DNA from 2 places in the Megasphaera sp. genome. Region 1 is predicted to be linked to the other one. Evidence: riboswitches for the same ligand, from Rfam matches in the RefSeq annotation. Region 1 holds a riboswitch; the other holds the start of a gene.
What was found. Region 1 has a riboswitch for cobalamin ahead of ACFWUB_RS01430 (MotA/TolQ/ExbB proton channel family protein). Riboswitches for the same ligand answer to the same signal wherever they lie in the genome.
Positions count from the first base shown of each region.

Region 2: it holds a riboswitch for cobalamin, as region 1 does, so the genes downstream of both, ACFWUB_RS05970 (sirohydrochlorin cobaltochelatase) here and ACFWUB_RS01430 (MotA/TolQ/ExbB proton channel family protein) in region 1, are expected to answer to the same signal.

Region 1 is NZ_CP181255.1:280,553-284,964, reverse strand. It holds gene ACFWUB_RS01455 (hypothetical protein) at 1-264, shown strand, start outside; gene ACFWUB_RS01450 (hypothetical protein) at 261-695, shown strand; gene ACFWUB_RS01445 (hypothetical protein) at 711-1,466, shown strand; gene ACFWUB_RS01440 (PilN domain-containing protein) at 1,479-1,997, shown strand; gene ACFWUB_RS01435 (hypothetical protein) at 1,972-2,421, shown strand; cobalamin riboswitch at 2,456-2,633, shown strand; gene ACFWUB_RS01430 (MotA/TolQ/ExbB proton channel family protein) at 2,757-3,371, shown strand; gene ACFWUB_RS01425 (ExbD/TolR family protein) at 3,374-3,787, shown strand; gene ACFWUB_RS01420 (TonB-dependent receptor plug domain-containing protein) at 3,784-4,412, shown strand, end outside.
Region 2 is NZ_CP181255.1:1,248,674-1,253,085, reverse strand. It holds gene ACFWUB_RS05985 (hypothetical protein) at 1-69, shown strand, start outside; gene ACFWUB_RS05980 (polyphosphate kinase 2 family protein) at 97-1,011, shown strand; gene ACFWUB_RS05975 (ferritin) at 1,114-1,626, shown strand; cobalamin riboswitch at 1,638-1,818, shown strand; gene ACFWUB_RS05970 (sirohydrochlorin cobaltochelatase) at 1,975-2,976, shown strand; gene ACFWUB_RS05965 (acyl CoA:acetate/3-ketoacid CoA transferase) at 3,105-4,412, shown strand, end outside.

The sequences.
Region 1 (4,412 bases):
ACGGCCAAGGGCACCGTGAAGGGCTTTGCCGTCCGCCATCAAGGCCTGTATGTCCGCCTCAGCGATGGCAACTATCAGCCCCTGACAGGCGGCGGCAGCACCGTCCAGGGCCGGGCCCTGGTCATCCAGCCCCTGGACGGTCGGCCCTTTTTCTCCCGGATCGGCCAGGCCGTACAAGTCGCCTTTCTCCTAAAAGAACGGCGGAGCGGCCTGTCCCGGCCCGTGCAGTTTGCCGTGTGTCCTCTGAATGAAGGTGAATCATGAAACGATGTAATGGCTTCTTTTCTTTTTCTATCGTGACCGTCGCCGTACTGACCCTGAGTCTGGCCCTGACGGCGGCGACCCTGGCGTGGCAGCACTTCCAGATGGCCCGGACCTATGAAGAGACCGTGCGGCTGACCTATTTGGCCGAAAGCGCCCTCTGTGAGGGCTGGAACCAGCTGCGGCAGGACCCGGACGCTTTTCTGGCGGGCCAGGCCATGGCCGTGCCCCGGGCAGAAGGGCTGGCTGGCCCTGGGGACATCCTGACCGTCCGCTGCCAGTATCAGCCGGCCGGTCAGACGCCGGGCGGCTATCTGCAGGCCCGGGCCGCTGCGCCGGGAACGGGCGTCCAGCAGACGTGCGGCCTGCACTTTGCCGTGACGGCCGATGAACAGGGCCGGACCGTGCTGCATTTCGTACAGTATGTCAATTAGTAGAGAGGTGAGCTTATGTGGTGGCAACAAAATGCCTGTTTATGGCTGAATGGACAGTCTGTCCATCTTTTGAAGACGAAACGGACCTGGTATGGACGCGTGGCCTTCCGCCAGGGTCATCGCGACTATGAAACCAAGCGGGACCCGGACTGGATGGGCCAGGAAGGGGGCGTCCAGTCCTGTCTGCCAGAACTCCTGCAGCGCTATGGCCTGGCTGGCTGGCGCCTGCGCGTCCTCATCGGCGGGCCGAGCGTCCTTTGGAAGCGCCTGTCCCTGGGGACGACAGACCGGCAGGAAGCCGATGCCCTCATCGCCGGTGCCGGCCTGGTCAGTGAAGAAGGGCGGCCTTATGACTTCGAGGCGGCTTGTCCGTCGAAAGGCGGTGACGGGAGCGGTGACTGGACGGTCGGCGCCTATCCGGCCGAATGTGTCGCCGCTATCTGCCGGGCTGCCGGGGCTGCCGGAGCCGTCGTCCAGTCCATCGACTTGCTGCCTGCTTTTTTGGGGCGCCTTTGGCCAACCGGTACGGGGACCCTGGCCTTTCAGGAAGCCCCCGATGGCCAGCAGCACCGCGTCCGCCTGCGCGACGGCCTGCCCCTGGCCTATGACGTACAGGCGGCTGTGCCGACGGCTGATGGGCCGGTCTTCCGCTGGCTCCCGGATGGGGCAGACGAGACGGAATGGCAGCCTGCCGGGCCGAGCGAAGCCGTGCACCGCCTGATGGATGCTTACCACGTGTCCCAGCCTACGGCCATGCTGGCTTTCTTGTAAGGAGGGAGAATCATGAAATGCAACCTCGTACCGGCCAGCTACCGCCAGGACCATCGCCGCTGGCAGCGGCCGGCCTGTCTGGCCCTGGGGCTGATGCTGGCTGTCTGTGCCGGGGCAGGCCTCTTTTTTCAGTATCAGATCCAACGGGAAAAGGCCTATTATACAGACTATCTCTATCCCGTGCAGCAGCAGATACAGCAGCGCAATGATGCCATCCGGCGCAGCCAGGCCCTGGCCGACCGCGCCAAGAAAGGGCCGTCCGACGGCCCGCTGCTGACGCCGTACCTGATGGTGGCCCTGGCTTCGTCCAAACCCGACGGGCTCGTCGTGGAAACCGTGAGCAGTCAGGCCGGCCGGGTCGTCATCCAAGGCCGGGCGTCCGCTGCGGACCGGCCTCAGCAGTGGCAGCGGACCTTGCAGCAGCAGGGCATGGGCCAGGCCGCCGTGGCCAAGATGCAGCCCGACCGGGGCGAGGGGATCCCTTTTTCCCTGGAGGTGAGCCGTCATGAAGGCCTGGCGAAGAAGGGCTGACTGGCAGCGGGCCTTTCCCGTCCTCGCCGTGCTGGCTGCCATAGCCGCCTGCTTTGCCATCTCATCGTATCACACCTGGCAGGGCTGGCAGGGCGTCCACCGTCAGCTGGCCCCGTATGCCCATCGGGCCCGGCCCCAGGAGAAGCGGGAGGCAGCAAAGCCTGATGCCGGCCCTGATGTGGCGGCCTCCCTGGCGGCCCGGAACGTCCAGCTCTTGTCGTGGCAGCAGTCCGTCCGCGAAGGGAGTCGGCAGACGCTGGTCCTGACCGGGACCTTTGCCGACCTCCTGGCCTGGCTCAACGACTGGCCCGCTGCCTGTCCCCTGGGGACCTGCCAGATCCTCCGCTGGGAACGGGGTGAAGGGGGCAGCGTCGTCACTGTCGAGGTCTCACCGGACGGAAAGGCCGGGGCAGCCCTTCATTGACAGTCTGGCGCTGGGCATGATATAGTTATGTTTGTAAGTTTGAAATAGGTCAGGTGTCATAGACTCAATAGAGAAGCCGGTCCAATGCCGGCGCGGTCCCGCCGCTGTAGGGTGGAGCCAGGCTGCAACGATGTCACTGTACGAAGTATGGGAAGGCGCAGCCATGGCCAGGAAGCCAAGCCAGAAGAACTGCCTGACGGATAATCACCGATAGACCTGCGAGCGATGGGAAGGAGATTGTAAAAAAGATACGTAAGGGAGCTGTCGCTACAAGACGGCTCCTTTTGATTTTGTACCTTCATTCGACACGTCAGCAGGCCGGACAGGAGGGTATTTTGGAAGCGATTTTACAGGGTTTTCAGTTATTTCAGGCAGGCGGGCCGGTCATGTACCTGCTCCTGGCCTGTTCTCTCTTCGTCGGCTACATTGGCATCGAACGGGCGATTTTCTATGGAGACATGGACGCCGGGAAAGCCTTTGCCGAACAATTCTACACGCAGATGAAGCTGCGGCGCTACGACCAGGCCCAGCGCTTGGCCATGGACGGCCGCGGCGGCCTGCCCCTCATTTTGCAGGATGTCTTTCAGCATCAGGCAGGTCCTGACGTCAAGGCCTTCGTCGAAATGCAGTCGGGCATCTTCGTGGCCAAACTGCGCCGCCGTCTCTACTATCTGAGCGTCATCGTCACCATGGCGCCGCTCCTGGGCCTCTTGGGGACGATCAGCGGCATGATCCGCTCTTTCAGCATCCTCAATGTCCAGTCCGGCCAGGCCGTGGCCATTACCGGCGGCGTCGGCGAAGCGCTCATCGCCACGGCTTTCGGCCTCTGCGTCGCCATCCTGGCCCTGGCCGTCCATTCTTATTTCACCCAGCGCCTGGACCGCATCATTACGGATATGGAAATGTGTTTTTCCGCATTGGAAACGATGCCTGTGAAAGCGGGGCAGTGACCATGCGCCTCCGTAATATTCGCGATTTTGAACAGCCGTCGATTATGATCATCCCCATGATCGACATCATGTTCTTTTTGCTGGTCTTCTTCATGATGACCTCCTTGTCCATGGTCGATTTGCACAGCCTCGGCGTCCAGCTGCCGCGGGCTTCGGCCGCCCAGGCCCAGCCGTCGGCCCAGTACGTCGTGACCTTGAAGGCCGATGGGTCCCTGTGGCTCAACGGACAGCCCGTCAAGGCCGATGAGCTCCTGGCTTCGGCTCGGGACCAGCAGCGTCAGGACAGCGCTTTCAGCGTCGTCCTCTGCGCCGACCGGGGCCTCGATTACGGTCAGGTCGCCGACGTCCTCGATGCCTTCAAGCGGGCCGGTATCGCCCACATCGGCCTGGCCGCCGACAAGGGAGGCCAGCCATGAAGCCCTGGGAAAAACGACGGGGCCGCGTCGCTGCCGGCGTTTCCGTATCGCTCCACGTCGCCGTCTATCTGGCCCTGACAGCTGGCGGTTTTTTCACGCTGATCCATCATTACACCCGCCAGGACGGCGTAACCGGCGTCATGGTCTATAACGCCGACGACCTGGCCGGTGCCGGCGGTCACGACGCGGCTGGCACCGATACGGATGAGGGCCGTGTTTCTCAGCCGGATGGCCGTGATAGGGGACCGGAAGGACCGGAATCCCCGGAATCTTCGGACAGGGCTGTGGCAGCCTCCGATGTTGCGTCGCCTGATCCGGATGAAGCCGGTGCCGACGGGATGACTTATGCAGCCAAGACGGAAAGCGGCAAAGGGGAGCCCTCTGTAAAGGGTGCGGCAAAGGGCTCCCAGCCGTCGGCCCAGGCTGGGACAGAACGTCTCAGCGGCCATACGGGTTCAGCAGCCGGCGGCCGCGGCTGGGCTGCCGGGCCGGGAAAGGATGAGGCCGCCGCGCCGGCCGGGAATCTGCACGTACCCGATGTCGTCGCCGACGTCCTCGATGCCATTCGGGAAAAACTACCTGTAAAGTTATCGGAAGCAAAGATGCAACCACCTACACCAACCAT
Region 2 (4,412 bases), 970 kb from region 1:
ATCAACATCGACTATAAAAACGGCAAGCGGAGCCGCTGGGGAAAGGGCGGCCCGCAGACCATCCGGTGAACATAGATAGAGAAAGGAGTTTTCATCATGGATATTTCACGCTATTTAGCGAAATCAGGCGAAAAAGTCGATTTGGCCCAATGGCCGACGGCCTGCGATGTGGATATCGACAAGAAGAAGGTCAAAGGCGAACTGCTGGACCAGACGATTTCCGAAATGCAGGATTTACAGGAAAAACTCTTTGCCGATAACCATTACGGCTTGGTCATCGTCCTGCAGGCTATGGACGCTGCCGGGAAAGACGGGACGGTCAAGCACGTCTTTGCCCGCCTCAATCCGGCTGGCGTCAAGGTGCAGAGCTTCAAGAAGCCGAGTTCGGAAGAAATGGACCACGACTACATGTGGCGCATCAACAAGGCCCTGCCCGGCCGGGGAGAAATCGGCATCTTCAACCGCTCCCATTACGAAGAAGTCGTCGTCGCCCGCATCCACAACCTCATCAAGAGCGACGGCATGCCGGAAGAACTGGTCCGCAAGGATATCTGGGAGAGCCGCTATCGCCAGATACGCGACTGGGAACGGTACTTGTCGGAAAATGGCTTTCCTATGGTCAAGATATTCCTTCATTTGTCGAAAAACGAACAGAAGAAACGCCTGATCGACCGCATCGTGACCAAGCAGAAGAACTGGAAGTTCGACATGTCCGATATTGAAGAACGGAAATACTGGAACCGATATCAGAAAGTCTATGGCGAAGTCCTGACAGCGACGTCGACGAAGTATGCGCCCTGGTATATCGTCCCGGCTGACGACAAGTGGTATACGCGCTATGTCGTCGCCCAGATCGTCCTCAAGGAACTCAAGGCCATTAACCCGAAATTCCCGAAATTGTCACCGGAAGTCGAAAAACAGCTGGCCCGGTTCCGCCAGCTCCTGAAAGAAGTCGATATCAAGGACTTGAAGAGCATCAAGAATGCCATTGATGAGCAAAAAGTCAAATAAGAAGTGTTCCTGATAGGGTCAAATGTGATATAATAAGGACGGTTCAAGAAAACCGATGAAGTTCTGTACACGTTTTGAGACATATCTCAAGGAGGTACCGTTATGCTCGATGCAAAAGTAAAAGAATTAATTAACAAACAGATCAATCAGGAATTCTATTCGGAATATTTGTATTTAGCTTTTGCCAACTATTTCTATGACAATGGCCTCGACGGCTTTGCCAACTGGTATGATGTCCAGGCCCAGGAAGAACGGGATCACGCGATGCTCATGCGGACCTATCTGCACAACAACGGTGAACGCGTTACCTTCTCGGCCATTGCCGAACCGCAGAACGACTTTGACAGCATCAAAGCGGTCCTGAAAGCCGGCCTGGCCCATGAACAGTATGTCACATCCCTGATCAACAAGATCTATCAGGCCGCCGATAAAGTCCACGACTACCGGACCATGCAATGCTTCGACTGGTTCGTCAAGGAACAGGGTGAAGAAGAAAAGAATGCCGACGATTTGATCAAGAAATACAAGATGTTCGGCAGCGATGCCAAAGGCCTGTATTCTCTGAACCAGGAATTGCTGGCCCGTACCTATGTTGCTCCGACATTAGTCCTGTAAGTTTTACGATAATTCCATAAGCGCAATCAGGTGCGTAAGCTCAATAGAGAAGTCCGGTGCAAAACCGGCGCGGTCCCGCCGCTGTAAGGAGGAGCCAGGCTGCAATGATGTCACTGTACGTCCGCGTATGGGAAGGCGCAGCCATGGCCATGAATCCGAGCCAGAAGAACTGCCTGATTAGGATCACCGGTTGACCTGCGAGCGATGGGGATGGCGATTTTTACGGCGAGCCGCTTTTTATGAGCTGCTGGCCGTGAAGGACTCGTATGTAAGGGACTGTCGCATGAAGGCTTATGCCATCATGTGACAGCCTCTTTTTTTATATTTTTTATCAAAGGAGAGATGATTATGTTCCACAAAAAATTAAAGACCGCGCTGATTTTATCTTTGGCCCTGACGTCGTTTGGTGCTTTTTCGGCGCCCTCTTTTGCTGCCGGCTATACGCTGAACCCGGAAGTCAAGGACGCTACGCCGGCTTTGAAAAAGGCCGCGGAAATCGGGGTCCGCACGTACAACAACCCGGACATGCAGAACGAAGCCAATAAAGACGCCATCCTGGTATTGAGCTTCGGCACGACCTATAAGGACAGCCGCCAGAAGACCATCGACCAGACTGTATCGGCTATCAAGGCGGCCCATCCGGATCAGAAAGTCGTCGTCGCCTTCACGTCGCATATCATCGTCGACCGCATCAAGGCTAAAGAAGGCGTGACCGTACCGACGCCGGAACAGGCCATGGCCCAGCTGAAAAAAGAAGGCTATACGCGCGTGGCCATTACCTCCCTGGACATCATCCCGGGTATGGAATATGCTTATGATACGGCTATTTTCGACCTCTACAAACATGATTTCAAGAAATTGACCCTCGGCACGCCGCTCATGTATTGGATGGGACAGGAAGACCAGCGCGACGACATCGCTGAATTCGTCAAAGCCTTCTCGACACAGTTCCCGAAAATTGGCAAGAAAGACGCCATCCTGGTCATGGCCCATGGCACGCCGCATCCGGCCAATGCTTATTACTCCGTCGTCCAGAACCGCCTCGATGCAGCTGATCTGGGCAATGTCTACATCTACTCTGTCGAAGGCTGGCCCCATCTGGATACAGTCATTCCCCAGCTGAAAGCCAAGGGCATCAAGCACGTCATCCTCATGCCCATGATGATGGTCGCCGGCGACCATGCCAATAACGACATGGCCGGTGCCGATGCCGATTCCCATAAGAGTATCCTGGAAAAAGAAGGCTTCACGGTTACGACCTATATCCATGGCCTGGGAGAAAATGAAGCGGTCCGCCAGATGTTCGTCGAACGAGCTGATGAAGCCTGGAATGCCCTGGAAGCCCAGTAATTTGACTTCATGGAATTTTTTCCTACCAAATTAGTCCATCCTTTTCGTCTATCATTCCATATGCTTCCTTTGTATAATGAATTCACGAAATGCATATAACAAACGTGAAGAAATAGGAGATGGAAGACATGAAACAAGTGAAAATAATTACAGCTCAAGAAGCAGCTCAGCTCGTCAAAGACGGTGACGTCGTCACGACCAATGGTTTCGTCGGTTCCGGACAGCCGGAAGCGCTGACCAGCGCCCTGGAAGAACGCTTCCTCAATACGGGTTCGCCGAGAGATTTGACGCTCATCTATGCCGCTTCCCAGGGGAATACGGATGGCCGCGGCGGCGACCACTTCGCCCACGAAGGGATGTTGAAAAAAGCCATCCTCGGCCACTGGAACGCCGTTACGGCCCTGCAGAAATTAGTCAATGAAAATAAGATCCAGGCCTACAACCTGCCCCAGGGCACGCTGTCCCAGTATTTCCGTGACGTCGCAGCTCATCGCTTAGGCACGATTACCCACGTCGGTCTCGATACCTTTGCGGACCCCCGCATCAGCGGCGGCCGTCTCAATGACGTCACCAAGGAAGACTTCGTCAAAGTCATCAACATCGAAGGCCATGACCAGCTCTTCTATCCGCGTATGGATATGAATATCGGCTTCATCCGCGGGACTTATGCCGATGAATGGGGCAACATCGTCCTGACCAAGGAAGTATCGCCTTTCGATGCCACGCCGCTGGCACAGGCCGTCCATAACAGCGGCGGTATCGTCGTCGTCCAGGTTGAAAAAATCGTCAAAGGCGGCACGCTCGACCCGAAACTGGTCAAAGTACCGGGCATCTACGTCGACTACGTCGTTCAGGTCGATGACGAAACGAAACGGCAGCAGTCCTTCGACTGCGAATATGACCCGTCCCTGACGGGCGAAACGACGATTCCCGTCAAAGCCCTGGATCCGGCTCCGCTCAATGCCAAGAAAGTCATTGCCCGCCGGGCAGCCCTGTTGCTTCTCAATATGAGCAGTGAAGCCGTCATCAACCTGGGCATCGGTATTCCGGAACTCGTCTCGTCCGTAGCCAACGAAGAAGGCATCGGCGACAGCTTGACCATGACTGTCGAAGCCGGGGCCATCGGCGGCGTACCTCTCGGCGGCGTCCGCTTCGGGGCTTCTGTCAATGCCGAAGCCTACATGGACCAGGCTACACAGTTCGACTTCTACGATGGCGGCGGCCTGGACCTGACCTGCCTGGGCCTGGCCGAATGCGATAAAGAAGGCAATATCAACGTATCCAAATTCGGTACGCGCATTGCCGGCTGCGGCGGCTTCGTCAACATCACCCAGAATACGAAGAACGTCGTCTTCTGCGGGACCTTTACGACAGGGAAACTCCGCGAAGAAATCAAAGACGGTGAACTGCACATCCTGCAGGAAGGGAAAGTCAAG